3 regions of the Streptomyces sp. NPDC048337 genome follow, and region 3 is predicted to be linked to each of the others. Evidence: riboswitches for the same ligand, from Rfam matches in the RefSeq annotation. Region 3 holds a riboswitch; each other region holds the start of a gene.
The links. Region 3 has a riboswitch for thiamine pyrophosphate ahead of thiO (glycine oxidase ThiO). Riboswitches for the same ligand answer to the same signal wherever they lie in the genome.
Positions count from the first base shown of each region.

Region 1: linked by a shared signal. The riboswitch ahead of ACGFYU_RS27110 (thiamine ABC transporter substrate binding subunit) and the one ahead of thiO (glycine oxidase ThiO) in region 3 are both predicted to bind thiamine pyrophosphate.
Region 2: linked by a shared signal. The riboswitch ahead of thiC (phosphomethylpyrimidine synthase ThiC) and the one ahead of thiO (glycine oxidase ThiO) in region 3 are both predicted to bind thiamine pyrophosphate.

Region 1 covers NZ_JBICYR010000019.1:91,403-100,596, forward strand. Annotated here, with positions in the region: gene ACGFYU_RS27095 (cytochrome P450) at 1-237, shown strand, start outside; gene ACGFYU_RS27100 (ABC transporter ATP-binding protein) at 234-1,283, opposite strand; gene ACGFYU_RS27105 (ABC transporter permease) at 1,283-2,899, opposite strand; gene ACGFYU_RS27110 (thiamine ABC transporter substrate binding subunit) at 2,995-4,089, opposite strand; TPP riboswitch at 4,180-4,290, opposite strand; gene rlmN (23S rRNA (adenine(2503)-C(2))-methyltransferase RlmN) at 4,311-5,423, opposite strand; gene ACGFYU_RS27120 (phosphatidate cytidylyltransferase) at 5,517-6,593, opposite strand; gene frr (ribosome recycling factor) at 6,593-7,150, opposite strand; gene pyrH (UMP kinase) at 7,235-8,014, opposite strand; gene tsf (translation elongation factor Ts) at 8,178-9,014, opposite strand; gene rpsB (30S ribosomal protein S2) at 9,150-9,194, opposite strand, start outside.
Region 2 covers NZ_JBICYR010000007.1:149,022-158,215, forward strand. Annotated here, with positions in the region: gene ACGFYU_RS14395 (cupin domain-containing protein) at 1-133, shown strand, start outside; gene ACGFYU_RS14400 (DUF5326 family protein) at 294-521, shown strand; gene ACGFYU_RS14405 (IclR family transcriptional regulator) at 812-1,549, shown strand; gene ACGFYU_RS14410 (SsgA family sporulation/cell division regulator) at 1,647-2,096, shown strand; gene ACGFYU_RS14415 (YibE/F family protein) at 2,277-3,656, opposite strand; TPP riboswitch at 3,729-3,872, shown strand; gene thiC (phosphomethylpyrimidine synthase ThiC) at 3,867-5,654, shown strand; gene ACGFYU_RS14425 (hypothetical protein) at 5,707-6,525, opposite strand; gene ACGFYU_RS14430 (metallophosphoesterase) at 6,675-7,865, opposite strand; gene ACGFYU_RS14435 (LacI family DNA-binding transcriptional regulator) at 8,098-9,194, opposite strand, start outside.
Region 3 covers NZ_JBICYR010000009.1:147,168-156,361, reverse strand. Annotated here, with positions in the region: gene ACGFYU_RS17575 (hypothetical protein) at 528-752, opposite strand; gene ACGFYU_RS17570 (hypothetical protein) at 745-915, opposite strand; gene ACGFYU_RS17565 (helix-turn-helix domain-containing protein) at 1,070-2,161, shown strand; gene ACGFYU_RS17560 (YdcF family protein) at 2,178-2,846, shown strand; gene ACGFYU_RS17555 (thiazole synthase) at 3,595-4,389, opposite strand; gene thiS (sulfur carrier protein ThiS) at 4,395-4,643, opposite strand; gene thiO (glycine oxidase ThiO) at 4,640-5,824, opposite strand; TPP riboswitch at 5,822-5,934, opposite strand; gene ACGFYU_RS17540 (NAD(P)/FAD-dependent oxidoreductase) at 6,021-7,238, shown strand; gene ACGFYU_RS17535 (Rv2175c family DNA-binding protein) at 7,342-7,707, shown strand; gene thiE (thiamine phosphate synthase) at 7,784-8,422, shown strand; gene metF (methylenetetrahydrofolate reductase [NAD(P)H]) at 8,537-9,194, shown strand, end outside.

The DNA of each region.
Region 1 (9,194 bases), on a different contig from region 3:
CCGGACCGCTTCGACCCGGACCGCCCGGACGTCCAGCACCTGGGCCTCGGCAGCGGCATCCACAGCTGCTTCGGCGCGCCGCTGGCCCGGCTGGAGGCCGCGCTGGCCCTGAGCGAGCTGGCCCGCAGGCTGGAGAACCCCCGGCTGCTGGAGGACCCGCCGCCCTACCGCCAGAACGCGGTCCTGCGCGGCCCGCGCCACCTGCCGATCGGCTGCGACAAGATCCTCCCCGCCTAGGGGGTGTCCCGGCGGGTGTCCGCCTTCAGGACGACGACCTCGGCCGGGCTGAAGGTGACCGCGACCCGGTCGCCCACCGCCGGCGCCCCGGCCAGCCCGCATTCGGCTTCCAGCTGCGGCCCCGCCTCCGGCCGCAGCCGGAGGGAGACGTGCGTGCCGCGGAAGGTCCGCGCGACCACCTCGCAGGGCAGGCCGGCCGCCGCGAGCACCACCCCGGAGGGGCGGACCAGCAGCTGGTGCGGCCCCTCGGGGGAGCCCTCCGGGACCGGGATCCGGCCCCACGCGGTCGCCGCGGCACGGCCGGACACCGTCGCCGGGACCACGTTCTCGAAGCCGAGGAACCGCGCCACGAACTCCGAGGCCGGGCGCTGCCACACCTCCAGCGGCGTCCCCGTCTGCGCGATCCGCCCGTCCCGCATCACCACCACCCGGTCGGCCAGCGCGAAGGCCTCCCCCTGGTCGTGCGTGACGGCGAGCACCGTCGTGCCCAGCCGGGAGAACAGCCCCTGGAGCTCCACCACCAGCCGCTCCCGCAGCCCGCGGTCCAGCTGTCCCAGCGGTTCGTCCAGCATCAGCAGCCGCGGCGACGGGGCCAGCGCCCGGGCCAGCGCCACCCGCTGCTGCTCGCCGCCCGACAGGGAGGCCACCGCCCGGCGCTGGGCTCCGGGGAGCCCGACCAGCTCCAGCAGCTCCGCGACCTGGGCCTCGTACGAGGTGCGCGCAAGGCCCCGCATGCGCAGCCCGAAGGCGACGTTCCCGCCGACGTCGCGGTGCGGGAAGAGCTGGTGGTCCTGGAACATGAGGCCCACGCCCCGCCGGTGCACGGGCACGCCGGCCTGGTCCGCCCCGCCCAGCACCACCCGTCCCCCGGACACCGGCTGGAGCCCCGCGACGACCCGCAGCAGCGTGGACTTGCCGCTTCCGCTCGGCCCCAGCACGCACACGATCTCGTGCTCGGCGACCGCGAGGTCCACGCGATCCAGGGCGTACCCAACGGCTCGTTCACCGAAGCGGACCGACACCCCTTCCAGTTGAAGCAGTGTCATCAGAATTCTCCGGAGGTCTTGTCGGGTCGCAGTCGCTCCAGCACCAGCAGGGACACCGCGCACACCAGCATCAGGATCGTGCTCAGGGCCATCGCCTGCCCGTAGTTCAGCTCACCGGCCCGCCCCAGCAGCCGCGCCACGGCCACCGGCAGCGTCGGCCGGTCCGGCCGCGCGATGAACACGGTCGCGCCGAACTCCCCCAGCGAGACCGCGAAGGCGAACCCGGCCGCGATCAGCAGCGCCCGCCGCACCAGCGGCAGGTCCACCTCCCGCCAGGCCCGCAGCGGGGAGGCGCCGAGCACGGCGGCGGCCTCCCGAAGCCGCGCGTCCACGGCACGCAGCACCGGCAGCATGGTCCGTACGACGAAAGGCACGCCCACCAGTGCCTGGGCGAGCGGCACCAGGATCCACGAAGTCCGCAGGTCCAGCGGCGGCTTGTCCAGGGTGATCAGGAAGCCGAAGCCCACGGTCACCGCGGAGACGCCCAGCGGGAGCATCAGCAGCGCGTCGAAGCCCCGTACGAAGCGGCCTCCGCGCCGGGTCAGCGCCGCGGCCGCGAGCCCGCCGATGACCAGGGCGATGGCGGTGGCGGTGGCGGCGTACCCCAGGGAGTTCCAGATCGCCTCCAGCGGCGGCACCAGGAACGTTCCGCCACCGGCGCCCGCGTCCTGCAACGCCCGGTAGAAGCCGAGGCCGTACCCGCCGGGCGCGTCGAAGGACCGCTCCACCAGGACGCCCAGCGGCGCCACGACGAGCAGGGCCACCGTCAGGAGCACGCCCGCGAGCAGCAGCCACTGCCCGGTCCCGCGCGGCCGGTGCGCGGTCCGCCCAGGGTCCACCAGCCGCAGCGCGGTCTCCCGCTTGCGCACGGTCCAGGCGTGCACGCCGAGGATCAGCATCACCGCGGCGAACTGCACCATCGTCAGCACGGCGGCCGTGGGCAGGTCCAGGAGCTGCGCGGTCTGCCGGTAGACCTCCACCTCCAGGGTGGCGTACGAGGGTCCGCCGAGGATCTGCACGACGCCGAAGGAGCTGAAGGTGAACAGGAACACCATCAGCGAGGCGGCTGCCACCGCCGGGCCCAGCGCGGGCAGCGTCACCCGCCGCCAGGCGGCGAACCGGCCCGCGCCCAGTACCCGGGCGGCTTCCTCCTGGCGCGGGTCCAGCTGCGCCCAGAGCCCGCCGACGGTCCGTACGACGACGGCGTAGTTGAAGAAGACGTGCGCGAGCAGGATCGCCCACACGGTGGTGTCGAGCCGGACGCCCCACAGTTCGTCCAGCAGCCCGCCCCGGCCGACCAGCGCGAGGAAGGCGCTGCCGACCACCACGGTCGGCAGCACGAAGGGAACGGTCACCAGGGCCCGCAGCAGTTGTTTGCCGGGGAACTCGAAGCGCGCGAACACGTACGCGCCGGGGAGTGCGATCAGCAGCGTGAGCGCGGTGGAGGCGAGCGCCTGCCAGGTGGTGAACCACAGCACGTCGGCGATGTCGGGCCGGGTGATCACCTCGCCGATCCGGCCGAACTGCCAGCCGGCGTCGGTCTTGAGTCCCCGCCCGACGATCGCCGTGACGGGGTAGGCGAAGAACAGCCCGAAGAAGGCCAGGGGCACGGCCATCAGGGCGAGCCGCACGGCCGTCGCCCGGACGCCCTCGCGGGGGCCGGGGTCCGGCGCGGCGCCCCCCGACGCCGCGCCCGACTCCTGCGTACCGCCTACTTCACGACGAGCGAGGTCCATGCCTTGACCCACTGCTCACGGTTCTTGGCGATGGTCTCCGGAGCCACGTTCTCGGGCTTCTCGACCACCACGCCGTGCTTCGTGAACAGCTCCGGCAGGGCAGCGTCCTTCGTCACGGGGTTCACGAACATCTGGAGCGGCATGTCCTCCTGGAACTTCTTGCCGATCAGGAAGTCGATCAGGGCCTTGCCGCCCTCCTCGTTCTTCGCGCCCTTCAGCAGACCGGCGAACTCGATCTGGCGGAAGCAGGTGCCGGTGGCGACGCCCGTCGGGGCCTCGGCCGGCTGCGGGTCGGCGTAGAGCACCTCGACCGGCGGGCTGGAGGCGTAGGAGACGACCAGCGGGCGGTCGCCCTTGGCCTTCTTGCCGCCCGCGGAGCCGGAGAAGCGCTCGTTGTAGGCCTGCTCCCAGCCGTCGACGACCTCGACGCCGTTGGCCTTGAGCTTGCTCCAGTAGTCCTTCCAGCCGTCCTCGCCGTACTTGCCGACGGAGGCGAGCAGGAAGCCGAGGCCGGGCGAGGAGGTCGCGGCGTTCTCGGTGACCAGCAGGTTCTTGTACTCCGGCTTGACCAGGTCGTCCAGCGTCTGCGGCGGGGCGATCTTCTTGTCGGCGAAGTACGCCTTGTCGTAGTTGACGCAGATGTCGCCGGAGTCGATCGGGGTGACCCGGTGCTCCTTGTCGAGCACGTACTCGGGCTTCACCCCGGCCAGGCCCTTGGCCTCGTACGGCGTGAAGATTCCGTTGTCGAGGGCGCGCGAGAGGAGGGTGTTGTCCACACCGAAGAAGACGTCGCCGCGCGGGGAGCCCTTGGTGAGGATCTCCTGGTTCAGGGCGGCGCCCGCGTCCCCGGACTTCAGCACCTTGACGGTGTAGCCGCTCTGCTGCTCGAACTCCTTGAGGACCGCCTCGGTCACGTTGAAGGAGTCGTGGGAGACGAGGGTGACGGTCTTGGACTTCGGGGCTTCGCTCGCGCCCGCGGTCTTGTCCTTGCCGCCGTCGCCGCACGCGGCCAGTGTGGTGACGCCGAGGGCGGCGGCCAGCGCCGCCCCCACGATCTTCTTGGTGCTCACGTAAACATTCCTCCTGGGGTGACCAGGAGAAGACGCGGCCCTGCCCCGGGCGCTCTGTCGAGCGGGGCGCCCGGGGCAGGGCGCAACAGCTTGAGGTGATGACCGAACTTCCTACCCAGAATGACCTGGGCAAGGTTCAGAGGGTCTGCGGCCTGACGGTTACCGCACTCTCAGCGCTGTGGCGCTCCCCTGTCGGAATATGCAGATGTACGCGGGCCAGCCTACCGCTCGCTCGCCGCCAGCTGGCCGCAGGCGCCGTCGATCTCCTGGCCGCGGGTGTCCCGTACGGTCACGGGCACGCCGTGCCGGGCGATGGCCTCCACGAAGGCGCGTTCGTCCTCGGGCCGCGAGGCGGTCCACTTGGAGCCCGGCGTCGGGTTCAGCGGGATCAGGTTGACGTGGACGCGCTTGCCCTTGAGCAGCCTGCCCAGGAGGTCGCCGCGCCAGGCCTGGTCGTTGATGTCGCGGATCAGCGCGTACTCGATCGAGATCCGGCGGCCGGACTTCTCGGCGTACTCCCACGCCGCGTCGAGGACCTCGCGGACCTTCCAGCGGGTGTTCACGGGGACCAGGGTGTCGCGCAGCTCGTCGTCGGGCGCGTGCAGCGAGACGGCGAGGCGGCACTTGAAGCCCTCGTCGGCGAAGCGCAGCATGGCCGGGACCAGGCCGACGGTGGAGACCGTGATGCCGCGCTGCGACAGGCCCAGGCCGTCGGGCTCCGGGTCGGTGAGGCGGCGGATGGCGCCGACCACGCGGTTGTAGTTGGCCAGCGGCTCGCCCATGCCCATGAAGACGATGTTCGACAGGCGGGCCGGGCCGCCGGGGACCTCGCCGTCGCGCAGGGCGCGCATGCCGTCGACGATCTGGTGCACGATCTCGGCGGTGGACAGGTTGCGGTCCAGGCCTGCCTGGCCGGTGGCGCAGAACGGACAGTTCATGCCGCAGCCGGCCTGCGAGGAGATGCACATGGTGACCCGGTCGGGGTAGCGCATCAGCACGGACTCGACGAGCGTGCCGTCGTGCAGCTTCCACAGGGTCTTGCGGGTGGTGTCGTCATCGCAGCTGATGTGCCGGACGACGTTCATCAGCTCCGGCAGCAGCTCCTGCTGGAGCTTCTCGCGGGAGCCCGCCGGGATGTCGGTCCACTCGGCCGGGTCGTGCGCGTACCGGGCGAAGTAGTGCTGGGAGAGCTGCTTGGCCCGGAACGGCTTCTCACCGATCGCGGCGACCGCCTCGCGGCGCTCGGCCGGGGTCATGTCGGCGAGGTGCCGGGGCGGCTTCTTGGCCCCGCGAGGGGCGACGAAGGTGAGCTCTCCCGGAACGGGGCGGGCCATGGCAGGTACTCCTTGTAAGACGAAAGGCGCGCCGCAGAAGCAGCGCGCCTTTCAAGAGTAACCGCCCGGCGTGTTGCGACCCCTTTTCGCAGGTCAGCCGGTGCCGACGAAGGCCGCCAGCAGCAGCCAGACCACCGGGGCCGTCGGCAGCAGGGAGTCCAGGCGGTCCATGATGCCGCCGTGGCCGGGGAGCAGGGTGCCCATGTCCTTGATGCCCAGGTCACGCTTGATCATCGACTCGCCGAGGTCGCCCAGGGTGGCGCTGACCGCGACCGCCAGCCCCAGCAGCAAGCCCTGCCACCAGGAGCCGTCGTCGATCAGGAACTCCATGCACAGCGCGCCGGCCGCCATGGCGAAGGCCACCGCGCCGAAGAGCCCCTCGCGGGTCTTGCCGGGGCTGATGCGGGGCGCGAGCTTGGTCTTGCCGAAGCGCCAGCCGACCGCGTAGGCCCCGGTGTCGCTGACCACGGTCAGCAGCAGGAAGGTGACCACGCGCTGGGGCCCGTCGTCGGCGGTGAGCAGCATCGCGACGAAAGTGGCCAGGAACGGCACGTAGAAGGCCGCGAAGACGCCCGCCGTGACGTCCTTGAGGTAGTCCTCGGGCGGTTCGGTCATCCGCCAGACCAGGACCGCCAGCGCGGTCAGGGCCATGGCGACCCAGGCACCCTCGGCTCCCCGGACGTACCCGGCGATGACCATGGCCGCGCCACCGACCGCGAGCGGTACCAGCGGGGCCTTGATGCCCTTCTTCTCCTGGAGCCGGGAGGTGAGCTCCCACAGGCCCACGACGACCGCGACGACGATGACGCCGACGAAGACCGCCTTGACGATGAACAGCGAAGCGAAGATCACCGCGCCGAGGCCGACGCCGACCCCTATGGCGGCACGCAGGTCCCGCCCGGCGCGCTTCTTCTGCGGCGGGGGCGAGGCGTCCTGCGGTACCTGCGAGGGCGGGGGCGGGGGGCTGGGCATGGGCTCCTGCGGCGGCGTCTCGTCGCGGAAGAGGGGGCCGCTGTCCGGTGCGGCCCCCCGATCGCGTGCTTCCCGGTCGTCGAAGTCACGGCCGGCGGCATCGGGCACGATGGGCATGGGCCGAGTGTGCGGGCCCACCTGCGCATCGTATGCGGGACCCGCCGGAACCGGCTCCGGCTGCCAGGAAGAGTCGTTCATCAGACTTCGAGGAGCTCGGCTTCCTTGTGCTTGAGGAGCTCGTCCACCTGCGCGACGTACTTCGCGGTGGTGTCGTCGAGCTCCTTCTCCGCGCGGCGCACCTCGTCCTCGCCGGCTTCCTTGTCCTTGACGAGCTTGTCGAGGGCGTCCTTCGCCTTGCGGCGCACGGAGCGGATCGAGACCTTGGAGTCCTCGGCCTTGTTCTTGGCGACCTTGATGTACTCCTTGCGGCGGTCCTGCGTCAGCTCGGGGAAGGTCACCCGGATGATGTTGCCGTCGTTGCTCGGGTTGACACCGAGGTCGGAGTCGCGGATGGCCTGCTCGATGTTGCGCAGCGCGCTCTTGTCGAACGGGGTCACGATCGCCATGCGCGGCTCGGGCACCGAGAAGGAGGCGAGCTGGTTGATGGGCGTGATGGCGCCGTAGTAGTCCGCCACGATCTTGTTGAACATCGCCGGGTGCGCACGGCCGGTGCGAATCGCGGCGAAGTCCTCCTTGGCGACGACGACGGCCTTCTCCATCTTCTCCTCGGCCTCGAGGAGGATTTCTTCGATCACCACGTGCTCCTGCATGTCTTGATTGGATGGTTCAGGCGGGCGGGACGGGCGGGCCCGGCAGGGCCCGGCCCGGCGGCGGACAGCTCAGGCCCGGGTTCCCTGGTCGCTGACAAGCGTGCCGATCTTCTCACCCTTGACGGCGCGCGCGATATTGCCCTCGGCGAGCAGTTCGAAGACGAGGATCGGCAGCTTGTTGTCGCGGCACAGCGTGATCGCCGTCGCGTCGGCGACCTTGAGGTCCCGGGAGAGGACCTCGCCGTACTCCAGTGCGTCGAACTTCACCGCGTCGGGGTTCTTCTTGGGGTCGGAGTCGTAGACCCCGTCGACACCGTTCTTGCCCATGAGCAGGGCCTCGGCGTCGATCTCCAGGGCGCGCTGGGCGGCCGTGGTGTCGGTGGAGAAGTACGGCATGCCCATGCCGGCGCCGAAGATGACGACGCGGCCCTTCTCCAGGTGGCGCACTGCGCGCAGCGGGATGTACGGCTCCGCGACCTGGCCCATGGTGATGGCGGTCTGCACGCGGGAGTCGATGCCCTCCTTCTCCAGGAAGTCCTGGAGGGCGAGGCAGTTCATGACCGTGCCGAGCATGCCCATGTAGTCGGAGCGGGCCCGGTCCATGCCGCGCTGCTGGAGTTCGGCGCCGCGGAAGAAGTTTCCGCCGCCGATCACGACGGCGATCTCCGCGCCGTCACGGACCACGGCGGCGATCTCGCGCGCGATGGCGTGCACGACGTCGGGGTCGACGCCCAGTCCTCTGCCACCCGAGAAGGCCTCGCCCGACAGCTTCAGCATGAAGCGGCGGCCCTTCTTGTCCTGGTCGCTCTTGTCGTCGGAAGCGGTGTGGGGGTCCACGCCCTGATTCATGGAGATCTCCTCGTGCACATACGAAGAAGGCCATTGCCGGTGGGTCCTTGCGGTTCCCTCTGCGGCAATGGCCTCCTCGTCAGATCTGCGGTCGTCCTGCGCGAGCGCGGACGACTGCCTCAGACCCTACCGGGGTCCGGGTGTCCGTCGCGTACGGACGGACTCAGATGCCGACCTTGATGCGGGTGAAGCGCTTCAGGGTGACACCGGCCTCGTCCAGAACCTTCTGGACGGACTTCTTGTTGTCCAGGGCGTAGGCCTGGCCGAGCAGCGTGGCGTCCTTGAAGAAGCCGTTGACGCGACCCTCGACGATCTTCGCGATGGCAGCCTCGGGCTTGCCCTCCGCGCGGGTGACCTCTTCGGCGATGCGACGCTCGGACTCGACCTTCTCGGCCGGGACGTCCTCGGCGGACAGCCACTGCGGGGCGAACGCGGCGATGTGCTGCGCCACGCCGCGGGCGACCTCGGCGTTCTCCTTGTCGAGCTCGACCAGGACGCCGATCTGGAACGGCAGGTCGGGCATCGTGCGGTGCATGTACGCGGTCACGTAACCGCCGGTGAACTGCGCGAAGCGGTCCAGGACGATCTTCTCGCCGAGGTTGGCGTTCGCCTCGTCCACGAAGGCCGTGACGGTCTTGCCGGGCTCGATCTCGGACGCGAGCAGCGCCTCGATGTCGGCCGGGGAGGTCGCGGCGACGTGCGCGGCCAGCTGGTTGGCGACGGCCAGGAACTTCTCGCCCTTGGCGACGAAGTCGGTCTCGCACTTCAGCTCGACGATGACACCGGAGGTGTTGTCGTCGGCGATGAGGGAGACGACCGCGCCGTTCTCGGCAGAACGGCCCTCGCGCTTGGCGACGCCCTTCTGACCCTTGATGCGGAGGGCCTCCTGGGCCTTGTCGACGTCGCCGTCGGCGTCCACGAGCGCGTTCTTGCAGTCCAGCATGCCGGCGCCGGTGAGCTCGCGGAGCTTCTTGACGTCAGCGGCGGTGTAGTTCGCCATGAGTCTGTGATTCTCTCTCGAAGTCGTAGATCTACGGGTGAACGGCGGAGGCGCCGCGCTTGTGGCGCGGCTCCCCCGCCGTCATCGTCCGTGCTGCGAGTGCCCGGCGCGTGAACGCCGGGCGCTCTCAGTGGGTCAGGCCTGCTCGGCGTCGGCGGCCGGGGCCTCGGCCTCGGCGGC
Region 2 (9,194 bases), on a different contig from region 3:
CACGGTCGGGGAGGAGACGACCACGGTGGCGCGGGGCAGCGTGGTCTACGTACCGGCGGGGGTGCCGCACAGGTTCCACCACATCAGCGAGGACCTGCGGGTGCTGGTGGTGTTCTCCCCGCCGGAGGGCTGAGCGGCCCGGCCGGCTGAGGGTCGGTCCCCTGATCCCCCTAGGGGGTGGATCAGGGGACTCCGGGGGCTCGCGGGTCCCCGTCCGAGACCGCGGACTCCTAGCATCGAGAGCAGGAAGTCACAGAGCTGACGACGACGATGACCAGGAAGAGGTCGAGGACATGGACGGCATCCGAGAGATATTCGCGGGCATGCCCTGGTGGGTGAAGTGGGTGGCCGTTCCGCTGCTGGCACTGTTCGTCTTCGGCGGTGTGATCACCAGCATCCTGGGCGCCCTGATCGGGTTCGTCTTCAAGGTGCTGCTCTTCGTCGGACTCGTCGGCGGCCTGATCTTCGTCGTGAAGAAGGTGGCCGGCGGGGCTTCGAAGTCCTCCTCCGGTGAGTGGTAGAGGATTCGGACCGGGTGGTTCCGTGATTGGGCCAGGCGGGGGAACGTGACGCCCGAAACCGCTCACAGCCCGGGAATCGGCGGATAGAGTGGCAATCTGTGCCGTTCCCTGGGCACCGAAAGTCGGTTTCGGACCGCTCTGACCCGCGGTCACGCACACCAGCCGCCGAACACGACCCCCAGGAGCGACGGCACACGCGGGGGCGGCCCCCGCAGGGCGGGCCCCGCAAGGTCTGCCGCCACGCCTGGGGGTGAGCTTTGTCATCGGTTCACAACGCCGGTGTGCCGACTCTGATCGGATCGGTGCAGCGGGCGCTGAGGCTGCTCGAAGCCGTGGGGTCCCATAGCGAGGGAGCCCCGGCGAAACAGCTGGCACGAGAGGCCGGGCTCCCGCTCCCCACCGCGTACCACCTGCTGCGCACTCTGACGCACGAGGGCTATCTGCGTCGGGAGAGCGGAGTGTTCGTGCTGGGTGACGCAGCCGGTCGGCTCGCCGGCGGAGGACTCCAGCAGAAACGTCGCAGCATGATTCTCGACTCTCTCGCGCACTTCCGCGACGCGGTCGGGGCCCCCGTCTACTTCGCGGTCTACCGCGAGGGTGAGATCGAGGTCGTGGGCGTCTCGGACACCCCGGCCAACCCGGCCTGCGAGGAGTGGGCCGACTTCCGCGAGACCGGTCACGCGCACGCCATCGGGCAGTGCCTGCTGGGCCAGCTCGACGAGAAGGCGCGCAGGGAATACTACGACCGTCATCCGGTCGAGGCCATCACCCCTTATACCGTGCGGGACATGCGGGCCCTGGAGCAGCGGATCGGATCCCTCGAGCGGATGCAGCCAGTAACCGAACGCCAGGAATATGCCCTTGGCACAGTCTGCGCCGCCATCCCCATCACCGCAGGTGATACCGCCGCAACCATGGCGATTTCTCTTCCCGCGCACCAGGAAGACCGATTGCTGTATGCGGTCGATCGGCTACGGAGTGAAGTAGGCGCGCTGTTGAGCACCCTCTCGTTCTCTATCAGTATCTGAAAACTCACTCCTTGTGATCTGCTAGCGCTTCCACCACTCTTGTCAAGAGGGCCTTGGGGGATCATTCCTGGCCACTTCCACTACAGCGGGGTAGGCAATGCGCGAGTCGGTACAGGCAGAGGTCATGATGAGCTTCCTCGTTTCCGAGGAGCTCTCGTTCCGGATTCCGGTGGAACTCCGGTACGACGCTCGTGACCCCTACGCAGTCCGCCTGACCTTCCACCTTCCCGGAGACGCGCCCGTGACCTGGGCGTTCGGCCGGGAACTCCTCCTCGACGGCATCAACAAGCCGTGCGGTGACGGCGATGTGCACATCGCCCCCACCGATCCCGAGGAACTGTCCGATGTCCACATCCGTCTCCAGGTCGGTGGCGACCGGGCCCTGTTCCGCGCCAGTGCGGCTCCGCTCGTCGCGTTCCTCGACCGGACCGACCGGCTCGTTCCGCTCGGCCAGGAGCGCAACCTCGGCGACTTCGAGGAGAACCTCGACGAGGCGCTCGGCAAGATCCTGGCCGAATCCCGGCAGAACGAGCAGAACGCGGGCTGAAGTACCGCGACACCACAGCACCACAGCACCACAGCACCACAGCACCGCAGCACCACCGCACCACGGACGACCGGCTCAGCGTGCCGACGCGCTGAGCGCCACGTCCCGCCCCCTCACGGGCCGGCACCGCGCACGATCTGACCAGCAGCGCCCCGCCGTCCCCACCCTTCGGAACGTCCTTCAGCGCTTGCGCCGCCGGCCCCGGCCGCCGCGGACCGGTCCCGAGGCCGGAGCTGCGGCCGGGGATCCCGGCCGGTCGGCGGACACGACCAGCGCGGCCAGCGCCGTCGTCACCGGAACCGAGGCGACCAGCCCGATCGAGCCCACGAGCGTCCGTACGATCTCCTCCGCCACCAGCTCGCTGTTGGCCACGGAACCCATGCTGCTGTTCGCGATCGAGAACAGCAGAAGCAGGGGCAGTGCCGCACCCGCGTAGGCCAGTACCAGCGTGTTGACCACCGACGCGATGTGGTCGCGGCCGATCCGGATGGCCGCCCTGTAGAGCCCGCGCGGCCCCATCGAGGGGTCGGCCTGGTGGAGTTCCCAGACCGCCGACGTCTGGGTGACCGTCACATCGTCGAGCACGCCCAGCGAACCGATGATCACACCCGCGAGCAGCAAACCGCTCATGTCGATGTCCGGGTACAGCCCGTGGATCAGCCCGGTGTTGTCGTCAGTGTTGCCGCTGAGGAAAGCCCAGCCGATGAACAGCGAGCCCAGCAGCCCGATCAGCAGCAGCGAGACGAGCGTGCCGAGGACGGCGACCGAGGTGCGGGCGGTCAGGCCGTGGCACATGTACAGGGCGATGAGCATGATGGCGCTCGCGCCGATGACCGCCACGACCAGCGGGTTCGAACCCTGCAGGATGGCCGGGAGGATGAAGAGCGTCAGTACGCCGAAGCTGACGACCAGTGCGATCAGTGCGAACAGCCCCCGCATCCGGCCGACGACGACGACCGCGACGGCGAAGATGCCGGCCAGGAGCGCCATCGGGAACTTGCGGTTCACGTCGATCACCGAGTACTGGAGGTCCCGGGGGGCGTCCGGCGCGTACGCGACCACCACCTCCTGGTCCTTCGCCAACTGCCGTGGCGCGCCGGGTTGGACGATCTCCACGAAGGTGCGGCCCTTGTCCGGTCCGGTGCCGACCTTGACGGTGGCCTTCTTGCACTCGCCGGTCTGCGCGGCCAGGGCCTCGCGCCCCTCGGGAGTGGACGTGTCGCCGGTGGGCGGTACCTGCGAGACGTTCACAGATTTGCAATCGACACGTTCCAGCGAGACGACCGTCCCCTGCTGTGTCTGCCGGTCGAAGCCGACCCCCGTGCGCTCGTGGGCGGGGGCGCCGCCCGGCCAGAGCACCGCCATGCCGATGAAGACGGCGGCGGCGAAGGGGATCAGTACGGCCGCGATGACCTTGCGCAGGTGCTTCGAGACGGGGGCCGCCGGGCCATGGCCGTGTCCGTGTCCGTGCGCGTGGCTGTGCCCGTGACCTGGGTGCTCGTGGCCTGTGTGGCCGGTGTGGTCATCGGGCTCGGTGGGGGGCTGCGGCGAGGGCGTCACCGGCAGATCATCGCAAGAGTTGAGGGGGCCCACTGTTCAGCACGCCATAGATGACGCTAGCGTGGGGGCACCTTTGCACAACGCGGGAGCTCGGAGCACCGGGCTGAGAGGGCGCTGATCACCGTACGCGCAAGTAATGCGTACGGGAAGAGGCTGCGTCGACCGCCGAACCTGTTACCGGGTAATGCCGGCGTAGGGAGATCAGGTCTCATGACCATTCAGGACGCACGCACGCCTGCCGTCAGCCAGAACGCCGACGGCCAGACCGAGCGCCAGCCGGGCTGGCACAAGGGGTACGTGGCGGGCTCCCGCCCCGACATCCGGGTGCCGGTCCGCCAGGTCCACCTCACCAACGGCAAGGACGTCACGCTCTACGACACGTCCGGGCCGTACACCGACCCCCAGATCGAGACCGACGTCCGCCGTGGCCTCGCGCCGCTGCGCGAGAACTGGATCATCGGTCGCGGCGACACCGAGGAGTACGCGGGCCGTCCCGTGCGCCCCGAGGACGACGGGATCAAGCACACCTCGCCGCGCGGTGGGCTCAAGAACCTCGACGCGGTCTTCCCGGGCCGTCCCCGCCAGCCCCGCCGGGGCCGTGGCGGCGCCGCCGTCACGCAGCTCGCGTACGCCCGCCGGGGCGAGATCACCCCGGAGATGGAGTACGTCGCGATCCGCGAGAACGTCTCCCCCGAGGTCGTCCGCGAGGAGATCGCCGCGGGCCGCGCGGTGCTCCCGGCGAACGTGAACCACCCGGAGATCGAGCCGATGATCATCGGCAAGAAGTTCCTGGTGAAGGTCAACGCCAACATCGGCAACTCCGCCGTCACCTCCTCCATCGAGGAGGAGGTGGAGAAGATGACCTGGGCGACCCGCTGGGGCGCGGACACGGTCATGGACCTCTCCACCGGCCGCAACATCCACACCACCCGTGAGTGGGTGCTGCGCAACTCCCCCGTCCCGATCGGCACCGTCCCGCTCTACCAGGCGCTGGAGAAGGTCGACGGCAAGGCCGAGGACCTGACCTGGGAGATCTACAAGGACACGGTCATCGAGCAGGCCGAGCAGGGCGTCGACTACATGACGGTCCACGCCGGCGTGCTGCTGCCGTACGTCCCGCTCACCGCCCGCCGCAAGACCGGCATCGTCTCGCGCGGCGGGTCGATCATGGCCGCGTGGTGCCTCGCGCACCACAAGGAGAACTTCCTCTACACGAACTTCGAGGAGCTCTGCGAGATCCTGGCGACGTACGACGTCACGTACTCGCTGGGTGACGGCCTGCGCCCCGGCTCCATCGCGGACGCCAACGACGCGGCTCAGTTCGCCGAGCTCAAGACGCTGGGCGAGCTGAACACGATCGCCAAGCGCCACAACGTCCAGACCATGATCGAGGGCCCGGGCCACGTCCCGATGCACAAGATCAAGGAGAACATCGACCTCCAGCAGGAGATCTGCGAGGAGGCGCCGTTCTACACGCTCGGACCGCTCACCACGGACGTCGCTCCCGCGTACGACCACATCACCTCGGGCATCGGCGCCGCGATGATCGCCTGGTGGGGCACCGCGATGCTCTGCTACGTCACGCCCAAGGAGCACCTGGGCCTGCCGAACAAGGACGACGTCAAGACCGGCGTCATCACGTACAAGATCTCGGCGCACGCCGCGGACCTGGCCAAGGGGCACCCCGGCGCCCAGGAGTGGGACGACGCGCTGTCGGACGCGCGGTTCGAGTTCCGCTGGGAGGACCAGTTCAACCTGGCCCTCGACCCGGACACGGCCCGTGAGTTCCACGACGAGACCCTGCCCGCCGAGCCGGCCAAGACCGCGCACTTCTGCTCCATGTGCGGTCCGAAGTTCTGCTCGATGAAGATCTCGCAGGACATCCGCCGTGAGCACGGCGGTGACCTGAAGGCCGAGGAGATCCAGGCGGGCATGGCGGAGAAGTCCGCCGAGTTCGCCGCCTCCGGCAACCGCGTCTACCTGCCGCTGGCCGACTGACGCACGGAGTACGACAGCCGGTCGGACCCGGCGGACCGCCGTTCCCGGTCCGTCAGTCCGGCCGGTGTTCCGGGCCGCCGAAGTCCGGGCTCGTGAAGTCCGGCGGCGTGTAGCCGGGCCGGGGTCCGGAGGGGGATCCCGGGCTGGTGAAATCCGGTGGGGTGTACCCCAGGTGGGGCATCCGGCCCCCGCGTCCGCGCGGGGGCGGCAGGGCCGGACCCGCGTTCGGATCGGCGAGGGCGTCCCGCAGGAACGGCATGATCCCGCGCTCCAGCAGGGCGTGCCGCCAGGCCTCCCGGGCCTGTGCGACGTCGTCGGGTATCGCCCCGTCCTCGTCCGCGGCCACCACCTCGGTCGCGCTGTTGCGTACGGCCGTCACCAGCAGCCCCACCACCGCGCAGAGCAGGGCGGCCGCGGTGAGCCCGCCGAAGAGCCAGCCCGCCGTCAGCATGGTCTCGGCGAAGGCCGGTTCGGGCTCGATCATCTTCAGGATGTAGCCCACCAGCAGGAAGATCAGCATGGCGGTGCCCGCCAGGACGGGCGCGAGGACCGCGACCACGGCGCTGACTCCGGCGCCGGCGGCGCTGCCCTGACCGCCGTAGCCCTCCACCGCCGCGGTCCCGGGTGTGGACAGGGCCTCGTCGCGCCGCTCCTCGCGGAGCTTCACGTAGCGGTCGTACTCGGTGGCGGCCGCGGCCGTCAGCAGGGCGCTGGCGCCCAGGGCCATGGTGCGCAGTTGTTCGGAGTTCAGTCGTTCGCCGAGGGCGGCGAGTTCCGGCCGTTCGTGTGCGGTGCGCAGCGCCTCGTCGAGGAGCCGGTCGAACTCGGGTCGGTCTTCGGTCAGCAGGTGCGGAGCGCTGGTCATGTGCATCCCCCGATGCTCCGTAGAAGCCGGTTTGCCCGCGTAGACCCGGGCGCCGGCACAAACGGAGGAGAGCCTGCTACGGATAGAGCGATGGTAGAGCGACCACACCACAGGTTGACAGGGGCTTTGCGGAAATACCCCCCTGGTGACAATCCTCAGTCGTTCAACGGAAGTTGCACGACGAGCAGCTTGCCCGCCATCGTGACCCCGCCGTCCATCGCGATGGCGAGCCCGTCCGCGTAGACGTGGGGGCCGTCCACGGCCTCCGGGCCGCGGGCCTCGTCGCCGTCCTCGGTGCCCACTTCGCCGAGCAGGTACGGGATGGGGCTGTGTCCGTGCACGACGCGGCTGCCGCCGTAGGTGCCGAGCAGTTCGCGTACGGCCTGCGGGCCGGTCTCCTCGTCGCGGAAGGCGAACCGCTTGGTGAACTTGCGGAAGAGGTCCCAGGTGATGTCGGCGTCGTTGCGGTTGAGCAGCTCGTGGATGGTGTCGTTGACGTCCTCGATGGAGTCGCCGTAGTCGAGGTACGCCGTGGTGTCGGAGTGGAGCAGCAGGTGGCCCTCCTCCAGGACGGCCGCGTCCAGGCGCGACATCCACTGGAGGTGGACGTCCTGGAGCCGCTCCATGTCGGTGCGCTGACCGCCGTTGAGGAGCCAGGCGGCCTGGAAGGTGGCGGTGCCGGCGCCGGAGGAGACGGGGGTGTCGCCGAACCGCTTGGCGCCGATGAGCAGCAGCTCGTGGTTGCCCATGAGCGCCTTGCAGTAGCCGCCGGCGGCGGCGGCCTCGGCGGAGAGCCGCATGACGAGGTCGATGACGCCGATGCCGTCGGGGCCGCGGTCGGTGAAGTCGCCGAGGAACCAGAGCCGGGCGTTCCCGGCGGACCAGCGGCGCTCCGCGTCGATCAGGCCCTGGGCGTGGAGTTCGGTGACGAGCTCGTCGAGGTAGCCGTGCACGTCGCCGACCACGTAGAGCGGGCCGGGGCCGCCGGGCGCGGGGTCCTGGGGGACGTACTGGACCTGGACGGTGTCGCCGGGGCCGCCCAGGGCGCCGCGCACGATGACGGGCAGGTCGCGCTGGGTCGGGGTGTAGCCGTCGAGGTCGTCCTCGGGCTCGCCGAGGCCGGGCTCGGTCGGCGGCGCCGTACTCGCCAGGGGCGGCGCGTAGCCCGGCTGCGGGGGCACGGCCGGCGCCCCCTCCTCGTAGTACGCGGGGTACTCGCCGTAGACGGGGGCGTCACCGGGAAGCCCGGCGGATACGGAGTGCGGGGCGGGTTCGGTGACCGGAACCCGGAAGTCCCGCAGCGTGTCCGTCCGCATCGCGGGTCCCTGACCGGCCCCCTGAGTCATCGACCCCTCCACCACCGTCGCGCTGCCGTACACCTGCGGACCCTCCTGACCTCCGGGGAGGAGGGTCCGTGATGTCGTGCGCCCATCATAGGAATGCGGCTCGCGCTCTGTGACGCACCAGGGGTGGTGAATCCTGTGCGGAGCCGATCGTTCCTGCCGCTTTCTCCCGATATCGGCGTTGCTGAAATCCTCGGTGGGGCCGACGGCCCCGCCGGTGGGGCGGTGTGGCGCGTCAGTCCTGTGCCGGGGACCGGGGCGGACTGACGGTCGTACGGGGCTGCCTGCGCTGGGACGAGGTGCGGATGATGAGCTCGGTCGGGACCACCTGTTCGACGGGGCGGCCGGTGTCCACGCCCTCGATCGCGTCGATGAGCAGCTGGACCACGGCGGTCCCGATGCGGCGCGGTTTGAGGGAGAGCGTGGTGATGGGCGGTTCGGTGTTGGCGTAGACGGTGGACTCGCTGCAGCACACGAGCAGCAGGTCCTCGGGGACGCGCAGGCCGTAGCGCCGGGCGGCGGCGAGCAGGTCGGTGCCGTTGGGGTCGAAGAGTCCGTAGACGGCGTCGGGCCGGTCGGGGCGGGCGAGGAGCCGGTCTGCGGCGACGGCGCCCGCGCAGGGGTCGTGGGCGGGGTAGGACTCGTAGACGGGGTCCTGGCCGACGCGCTCGCACCAGCTGAGGTAGGCGGTGGTGGAGAGCCGGGTGTAGGTGTCGGTGGTGGTGCCGGTCAGCAGCCCGATGCGGCGGGCGCCGGCGGCCGCGAGGTGGTCGAGGAGGCCCAGTACGGCGGCCTCGTGGTCGTTGTCGACCCAGGCGGTGACGGGGAGGGAGCCCGCGGGGCGGCCGTCGGAGACCACGGGCAGGCCCTGGCGGACCAGTTCGGTGACGACGGGATCGTGGTCGGAGGGGTCGATGACGACGGTGCCGTCGAGGGCGACGTTGGACCACACGTCGTGTCGGGAGGTGGCGGGGAGGATGACGAGGGCGTAGCCGCGGGCGAGCGCGGCGGAGGTGGCGGCTCTGGCCATCTCGGCGAAGTAGGCGAATTCGGTGAAGGTGAAAGGTTCATCCCCGTACGTCGTCACGGTCAGGCCGATGAGGCCCGACTTGCCGGTACGGAGGGTGCGGGCGGCGGCGGACGGGCGGTAGCCCAGCCGGTCGGCGACCTCGCGAACGTGGCGGCGGGTGGCGTCGGGCAGCCGTCCCTTGCCATTGAGCGCGTCGGAGACGGTTGTGATGGAGACGCCCGCCGCGGCGGCCACGTCCCTGATGCCGGCCCGGCCCTGTCGGCCGGCGGCCCGCCGGGTGGTCTCGGTCCGGCTCACCTGAT
Region 3 (9,194 bases):
TCCCATCGGCATTTCCCTCAACCAAGCCGACCCGCTGGTCGGCGGCTTCGGGATTCGGGACCCAGCCACCCGGTATCAGGGAGGGTTTGGGGGCTTCCCGTCAGTCTCATCGTCTCTCCGGTTCGGGCCGCCCTGTCAAGGGCGCTCCTCCTTCGTCGTCGCGTCGCTTCGCGATGGCCTTCGGCCACCCTTGACAGGGCGTCCCGAACCGGAAAAACGAAGACCGACGGGAAACCCCCAAAAGAACGGGCCGGGTCAGAGACGTTCACACGGGGAGGCCAGGGAGGCGCGGCCCCGCTCCGCCAAGTCAGCCAAGGCCCGTCATCGAGGCTGGACGGCGCCAGGGCCACGGGCATCGGGCACGCCTCCGCCCAGGACCCTGTACGCGCATGATCCGGGCCGGGGGGGCGGCTCCACCCGCACGAAACAGCGGCGAGAAGCCCATCGGGAGCCCCAGCGCGTCAAATCGCTACGCGCTCCTCAATGACGGCGTCCGACGGCCGCCTGGGGCTGGGCGGCCCGAGCCGTCAGATGGTGCGCTGGTCATTGGCTGGCTGGACGTTGCCGACTACGGTGGTGAACTCACGGCCGGACGCGGCTCGGATGTAGGCAAGCTTCATCCAGTGTTCGTGAACGGAGTCAGACACGTCCTCGTTGACCACGGCCATCAGCTCGCCCTCAACCCCGGATGCAACATCGCGTACACGGTGGCCCAGCAGGTGGTGGGGGACGTACTCGTACTGTTCAGCCATCGGACGGCTCCTGGATGGAGGAGACGAAACGCTCCCAACCGGCCAGGGCGCGGTCGAGGAGTTCCTGGCTGAGCTCGGACCTGCCCCACGGGATTGGCCAGGGCCCGTCGGGGGTCTTGGGGAGATTCTTGACGCCCCTTTGAGATGTGGTCTTGGGTTCCATGCTCGTGTCCCTCCAGATGGGGCGTCGGCTGGTCACCCCTCAGCCTGGGCCTCCTCCAGTGCTGCGGAAATGACCCTCTGTTGTACTTCCGTTGCACTTCCGTCCCCCCACGCGTCGGGGCCGTGCTTCGATGGCGGCAGGAGGGGAGCGACGCGTGGCGACCGTGCACCATTGGACTGGCCTGGAGGCCCGCGCCCTGCGCCTTGCGCTGCGGATGAGCGTCCGATCGTTCGCAGGCCACCTCGGCGTCGGCATTCGGACGATCTCCAAGTGGGAGAAGCTCCTGGCCGCGACCGAGCCCCGTCAGGACACCCAGGCAATCTTGGATACCGCTCTGGCCCGCGCGGATGCCGCCGCGCATCTCCGGTTCGAGACGTTCCTGTCCGAAGTCGGCCGGGCCATCTACGCGGAGGGCGCCGGCGGGCCGTTGGCCTGGGAGTACGAGTCGTGGACCGACGATCTCGACCGAGCCGTGGTCGCCCTCTCCCGGCAGGATTTCGCCTTCGCCGACAGCCTGATCCGCCGCTGGCTCGGCCGGTTCAACCTGAGAAGCGGCCTCGACGACAAGGGTCTGTATCTCTTCGCCCGCTCCACCACCCTGCTGGGCGATCTCCAGCGCGACCAAGGGGCCGTGCTCGGCCCCCTGTCGGCCCAGCACTCCTATGCGTCAGCGAAGTCGTTGTTCGGTCAGTTGGGCATCCCCCGCCGCGTCGCCCAGCTCGACCTGTCCCTCGCGGTCGTCGCGGAGATGTCGGGGAAGCTGGAGATCGCTGCCCAGCAGTACGAATCCCTGGCCGTTGACGACCGGCTTTCCCGCCGTGACCGGGCCCGGGCCCGGCTGTGGGTGGGCACAGCCCTCAGCAAGGACGGAAACTACAGCTATGCCTCTCGCGTCATGCTTGCCGCGACCAGGGAGTTCGAGGATCTCGCCGAGCCCGAGGACTGGTCGGTCGCACACCAGAAGCTCGCCCTCGCCCACCGAGGGGCCGGAGACCTGGCCAAAGCCCTGCACTTCATCGGCATCGCCCGCAGCACAGCGGCCACGGACGCGCCGATGCAGAGGGTCCGCCTGGAAACCGCCCACGGCCACATCCTGCTGTCCGATCCGGCCACCCGCGATGATGGGCTGACCACCCTCGACAAAGCCGCCAGACTGGCGGGGCAGTTCGGCCTCAGCCACCAGCTGGCCAGCATCGAGGGCATCAGGGCCATGAGCGAGGGTGCATCCGCCCCCCGACGACGGTGACCAGGGAGAGAAGCGCGTGACGGACACCCACCAGGCGATCACCGAGGATCAGTGGCAGCGGGCGAAGCTGATCTGGGACTACCACCAAATGGGGCACGATGTGGCGCCCGTGGATGTCGCGATCGGTCTGGGCAGCCACGACCTCGGCGTCGCCGCGGCCTCCGCCGACCTCTACAGAACCGGCCTGTTTCCGGTACTCGTATTCACCGGCGGAAACAGCCCCACCACCCAGGCTCGGTTCCCCCGCGGGGAAGCCGTCCACTTCCGCGAGCACGCCCTCGAACTCGGCGTCCCCGACCACGCGATCCTCGTCGAGCCCAACGCCGCCAACACCGGCCAGAACATCACCCTCACCCGCGACCTTCTGGCCGCGAACGGCATCACACCGAAGACCGTATTGCTGGTCTCCAAGCCCTACATGGAGAGGCGCTCCTTCGCCACCGCCCGCAAGCTGTGGCCCGAGGTCGAGGTGCTGTGCGCGTCCGAGCCGCTGGAGCTGGACGACTACATCAAGAGCATCGGCGACGAGAAGCTCGTCCTGGACATGCTCGTCGGCGATCTCCAACGCGTGATGGAGTATCCGAAGCTCGGGTTCGCCATCGCCCAGGACGTCCCCGAGGAGGTGCGTGCCGCGTATGAATCCCTCATCCGCGATGGCTTCACCAGCCGCCTCATCGACTCCTGACCCCAACCGCCGCTTGTTCTTGACCACTCCCATTCCGCCGCCCAATGGGCACAGAGAGCCGCTGTCGCCGTCCTGGGGTCGCTTGTAGCGATCTTGGGCGGCTTATGTCCAGCCCCAGGCGGCCGTCGGACGCCGTCATTGAGGAGCGCGTAGCGATTTGACGCGCTGGGGCTCCCGATGGGCTTCTCGCCGCTGTTTGGTGCGGGTAGAGCCCGTCCCGGCCCGGAGCATCCATGTGTGTGGGCCTGGGCGGAGGCCTGCCCGGTGCCCGGGCCCTCGTGCCGCCCGGCCTGGGTGGTGGGCCTTGGCTGTGGCGCAGGGAGGCGGGCCCGCGCATCCCTGGCGGGCCCGTGCCTGTGTCTCTGACCCGTGACCGTTCTTTTTGGGGGTTTCCCGTCGGTCTTCGTTTTCCGGTTCGGGACGTCCTGTGAAGGGTGGCCGGAGGCCATCGCGAAGCGACGCGACGACGAAGGAGGAGCGCCCTTGACAGGGCGGCCCGGACCGGAGAGACGATGAGACTGACGGGAAGCCCCCAAACCCTCCCTGATGCCGGGTGGCTGGGTCCCGAATCCCGAAGCCGCCGACCAGCGGGTCGGCTTGGTTGAGGGAAATGTCGATGGGGCCGACCCCCGCTCGCCGACTGGACGCGTCTCGGTCTCGCTGCCGAGGGGGGCGGGTGGGCAGCCCCCGCACCGCAGCGGCGGTGAGAGGGGGCGAAGGCCCCGGCCGGCGGCGGGGCCCCACCCCCTCAGAACGCCGGCCGCTCCGGGTCCAGCGTCGCGCGGCCGTCCGTCGGGGACGAGGCGTGGGCGAAGCGGCGTTGGGGGATGCGGCCCGCGCGGAAGGCGAGGCGGCCCGCCGTGACGGCGTCGCGCATCGCGGCCGCCATCAGGACCGGTTCCTGGGCGCGGGTCACCGCCGAGGCCAGCATCACCGCCGCGCAGCCCAGTTCCATGGCCAGGGCGGCGTCCGAGGCCGTGCCGGCCCCGGCGTCCAGGATCACCGGGACCCCGGCCCGCTCCACGATCAGCTCGAAGTTGTGCGGGTTGCGGATGCCCATGCCGGAGCCGATCGGTGAGCCGAGCGGCATGATGGCCGCGCACCCGACGTCCTCCAGCTTGCGCGCGAGCACCGGGTCGTCGTTCGTGTACGGGAGCACCGTGAAGCCCTCGTCGACCAGGATCTCGGCGGCGTCCAGCAACTCCACGCCGTCGGGCAGGAGGGTCCGCTCGTCGGCGACCACCTCCAGCTTGATCCAGTCGGTGCCGAGCGCCTCCCGGGCCAGCCGGGCCGTGAGGACGGCCTCGCCCGCCGTGAAGCAGCCCGCCGTGTTCGGGAGGACGGCGATGCCCAGCTTGGACAGGACGGACAGGACCGAGCCCTGGACCGTCGGGTCCAGGCGGCGCATCGCCACCGTGGTGAGTTCGGTGCCGGAGGTGACGAGGGCCCGTTCCAGGGTGTCCAGGCTCGGGGCGCCGCCCGTGCCCATGATCAGGCGGGAGGAGAAGGTCCGGTCGCCGAGGGTGAAGAGGTCGTCCGCCATGCCGATCAGCCTCCCTGGACCGCGGTGAGGATCTCGACCCGGTCGCCCTCGCCCACCGGGGTGGCCGGCCACTGCCCGCGCGGGACCACGGTCTCGTTGAGCGCCGCGGCCACGCCCGAGGGGGCCGTGGTGAGGGTGGCGACCACCGCGTCGAGGGTGGTGCCGGCCGCGACCTCGCGCGGCTCGCCGTTGACCGAGATGGAGACCGGGATGGAGACCGGGTCGGATCCGGAGTCGGAGGAGAGGAGGGTCATGCGAACGACTCCTGTCGTGCGGCGGAGAAGCGGCGGGGGGTGAAGGGGCGTGCGATGTCCGGCAGTTCGCCGGTGGTCAGCAGCTCCGCCATGACCTCGCCGGTGAGCGGGGTCAGCAGCACCCCGTTGCGGTAGTGCCCGGTGGCCAGGTGAAGGCCCGGCAGGTCGGTCGGGCCCAGCAGGGGGGCGTTGTCGGGGGAGCCGGGCCGCAGTCCCGCCCGGGTTTCGGTGAGGGGGAGTTCGGTGATGCCGGGTACCAGCTCGTGGGCGTCGCGCAGGAGTTCGTAGACCCCGCCCGCGGTGACCGTGGTGTCCCAGCCGAGCTCCTCGCTGGTGGCGCCGACGACGAGTTCGCCGTTCTCGCGCGGCACCAGGTAGACGTGGCTGCCGCGCACGACCGCCCGTACCGTCCGCGACAGGAACGGCGCGTACGCGGCGGGCACGGTGAGCCGCAGCACCTGCCCCTTGACGGGCCGTACGGGGGCCACGACCTCCGGCGGTACGCCCGCCAGCCGGCCGCTGAGCGAGCCCGCCGCCAGGACCACCTGGTCCGCGCGCAGCTCCGTACCGTCGTCGAGGACGGCTCCGGCCGCCCGGTCGGCGGTGACGAGCAGTCGTTCCGCGGCCGTCCGGTGGATGGTCACCCCGGCCCCCTCGCACGCGGCGAGCAGGGCGGCCGCGAGCCGGCGCGGGTCGACCTGGTGGTCGCCATCCACGCGCAGGCCGCCGCGGACGCCCGGGGCCAGCATCGGCTCCAGGCGGCGGCACTCGCGGCCGGTGAGCCACTCGGACTCCAGGCCGCAGCGGCGCTGGAGGGCGTGCAGCTCCCGCAGGTGGAGCCGGTCGTCGGCGTCGAGGGCGACGGCGAGGGTGCCGCAGGCGCGGTAGCCGATGTCGGTGCCGCCGGTCGCGTCGGCGAGCTCGGCGGCGAACTGTGGGTAGCGCTCGGCGGAGGCGAGGCCCAGGCCCAGCAGGGACTCCTCGCCGTAGTGCAGCTCGGTGACGGGGGCCAGCATGCCGGCCGCGACCTGGGCGGCTCCGCCGCCGGGCGCCGGGTCGGCGAGCACGGTGCGCAGGCCCCGCCGCGCCGCCTGCCAGGCCGTGACCAGGCCGATGATGCCGCCCCCGATGACGAGGACGTCGGATCCGTTTCGTCCGGATCCCTTACGGGATGAGTGCATGGGCGTCCAGCCCCTCCCTTCGCCGGCATGACCCGGATCAGGTTCGTACGGTCGGAGGCCGGCCAGCCTCCCTCTCAGCCCGGTGCGCCCGGACTCCCGCGATAGGTACGGTGGCCAGACTAACCCCGCCGTGGACGGCGGGTAAGGGGCACCTCTTCCTGACGGGTCGTCAGATGATTAGGCTGTGCGGATGATCATGCAGAAGGAACAGACCGAGAACGGCGTCGTCATCGTCGGCGCCGGAATGGCCGGGGTGCAGACCGCGGTCGCCCTGCGGGAGCAGGGGTTCACCGGCCCGGTGACCCTGCTCGGCGCCGAACCCCACCAGCCCTACGACCGGCCCCCGCTCTCCAAGGCGGTGCTGCTCGGCAAGGCCGAGGACTCCGCCTTCGACGTGGACTTCGAGGGGCTCGGCATCGAGCTCAGGCTCGGGTTGGAGGTCACCGGACTGCGGGCCGCCGACCGCGAACTGGACACCGAGGCGGGCTCGGTCCCGTACGGGATCCTCGTACTGGCCACCGGCGCCGAACCGCTGACCCTGCCCGGCACCGCCGGCGTCCCCGGCGTGCACCTGCTGCGCACCCTGGACGACGCGGCGCGGCTGCGCCCGGTCCTGGCCGAGGCGCCGTCGACGGTGGTCGTCGGGGCGGGCTGGATCGGCGCGGAGTTCGCCACCGCGGCCCGCGAGGCGGGCTGCGAGGTGACCGTGGTCGAGGCCGCGGACCGGGTCCTCGCCGGGGCGATGCCCGCCGAGGTCGCCGAGCCCATGGCGGGCTGGTACGCGGAGGCCGGCGCCGAGCTGATCACCGGCGCGAAGGTCGCGGGGATCGAGGAGGGCCGGGTCCTGCTCGCCGACGGGCGGACCCTGCCCGCCGGCGCCGTGGTGGTCGGCATCGGTGCCCGCCCCGCCACCGGATGGCTGGCCGGGACCGGCGTGGAGCTGGGCCCCGACGGGGCGGTCGTCGCCGACGAGTACCTGCGCACCTCGCTGCCCGGGGTGTACGCGGTCGGCGACTGCGCCTCCTTCCCGTCCGGTCGGTACGGCAAGCGGCTGCTCGTGCACCACTGGGACAACGCGCTCCAGGGGCCCCGCGCGGTCGCCGCGAACATCCTGGCCGGCGAGCCGGTCAAGGTCTACGACCCGGTGCCGTACTTCTGGTCCGACCAGTTCGGGCGCTTCGTCCAGTACGCCGGCCACCACGGCGGGGCCGACACCCTGCTCTGGCGCGGGGACCCGGCCGAGCGCACCTGGTCGGTGTGCTGGCTGCGCGACGGCGCCCTGGTCGCCGTCCTGGCCGTGGGCCGCCCGCGCGACGTGGCGCAGGGCCGCAGGCTCATCGAGACGGGCGTGCCCGTGGACCCGTCGAAGGTCGCCGACCCGGCGGTCCCGCTGAAGTCGGCGCCCTCGGCCTGACGGCCGCCCGGATCCCCCCGGGTGCGGGCCCGGGGGAGGCCGGGTGACCCGGACGGGGCGGCTCGGGTACCGGCGGCGCAGCCGAGGTGGCAGGCTTGTGCCCGTGACCGAGATTGACGCAAAGATCGATGCCCTTGTCCCCGCCTGGCTCCACCTCCCCGACATCGCGGAGATGCTCGACATCGAGGTGACCCGGGTCCGCCAGATGGTCAAGGAAGGGCAGCTGATCGCCGTTCGCAGGGGCGAGAACCGCACCCTGCAGGTGCCGGCCCCCTTCATCGACGGCGACAAGGTCGTCAAGGGACTCGTCGGCCTGCTGACCGTGCTGCGCGACGACGGCTTCACCGACGAGGAGATCCTGGAGTGGCTCTTCACGGCCGACCCGACCCTGCCCGGCACCCCCGCCCAGGCGCTGAGCGAGAATCGCGGCACGGAGGTCAAGCGCCGCGCCCAGGCGCTCGCCCTCTGACCTGATCCGCATCCGCTCCACCGCGGTGTACGGGCCCGCGGGGTCCGTACACCGCCTCCACCACGGGGGTACACCCATGCAGCAGCTGTCCGACGCCCGGCTCTACCTGTGCACGGACGCCCGCAAGAAGCAGGGTGACCTCCCCGAGTTCCTCGACGCGGTGCTGGCCGGCGGCGTGGACATCGTCCAGCTCCGCGACAAGGGCATGGAGGCCGGCGAGGAGCTCGAACACCTCCAGGTCTTCGCCGAGGCCGCACGCCGCCACGGCAAGCTCCTCGCCGTGAACGACCGCGCCGACGTCGCCCACGCCATCGGCTCCGACGTGCTGCACCTGGGCCAGGGCGACATCCCCGTCCCCGCCGCCCGCGCCATCCTGGGCGAGCAGGTGCTGATCGGCCGCTCCTGCCACGCGGAGGCCGAGGTCGACGCGGCCGTCGCCGAGCCCGGCGTGGACTACTTCTGCACCGGCCCCTGCTGGCCCACCCCCACCAAGCCCGGCCGCTACGCCCCCGGCCTCGGGCTGGTCCGCTACGCGGCCTCCCTGGAGCAGGACCGGCCCTGGTTCGCCATCGGCGGCATCGACGCCACCAACCTGGACGAGGTGCTGGACGCCGGAGCCACCCGCGTGGTGGTCGTCCGCGCCCTCACCGAGGCCACCGACCCCGGCGCGGCCGCCGCGGACCTGGCCAAGCGGGTCCGCGCCCGCCTCGGCTAGAGGGACTGGAGGGACGCACGACGACACGCGCGTCCACCGGCGCGTTTGTCCAAAAACGTGTCCAAAACATGGACACCGCTTCGACGCCCGCCTGGCCCCGTCTAACCTGCCCGTATGGCCCATGGCACCTCTTCCACCTGGACGGACCGCGCACACACGGTCCGCGACCTCCTCGCGTCCGGGCGCTCGTACTCCTTCGAGTTCTGGGCCCCGAAGACCGAGAAGGGCGAGCGCAACCTCTGGAACGCGCTCCGCCGGATCGAAGCGGTGTCCCCGAGCTTCGTCTCCGTCACGTACGGAGCCGGCGGCTCCACCCGGGGCGGCACCGTCCGCGCCACCCAGCAGATCGCCGCGGACACCACGCTGACCCCCGTCGCGCACCTCACCGCCGTGGACCACTCGGTCGCCGAGCTGCGCAACGTCATCGGGCAGTTCGCCGACGCGGGCATCCGGAACATGCTCGTCGTGCGCGGAGACCCGCCGGGCAACCCCATGGGCGAGTGGGTGCCGCACCCGGAGGGCGTGCACTACGCCGCCGACCTGGTGCGCCTCGTGAAGGAGTCCGGCGACTTCTGCGTGGGCGTCGCGGCCTTCCCCGAGATGCACCCGCGTTCGACGGACTGGGACACGGACATCCGGCACTTCGTGGACAAGTGCCGCGCGGGCGCCGACTACGCCATCACCCAGATGTTCTTCGATCCCGAGAATTATCTGCGGCTGCGCGACAGCGTCGAAAGGGCGGGCTGCGAGACCCCGATCATCCCCGAGGTCA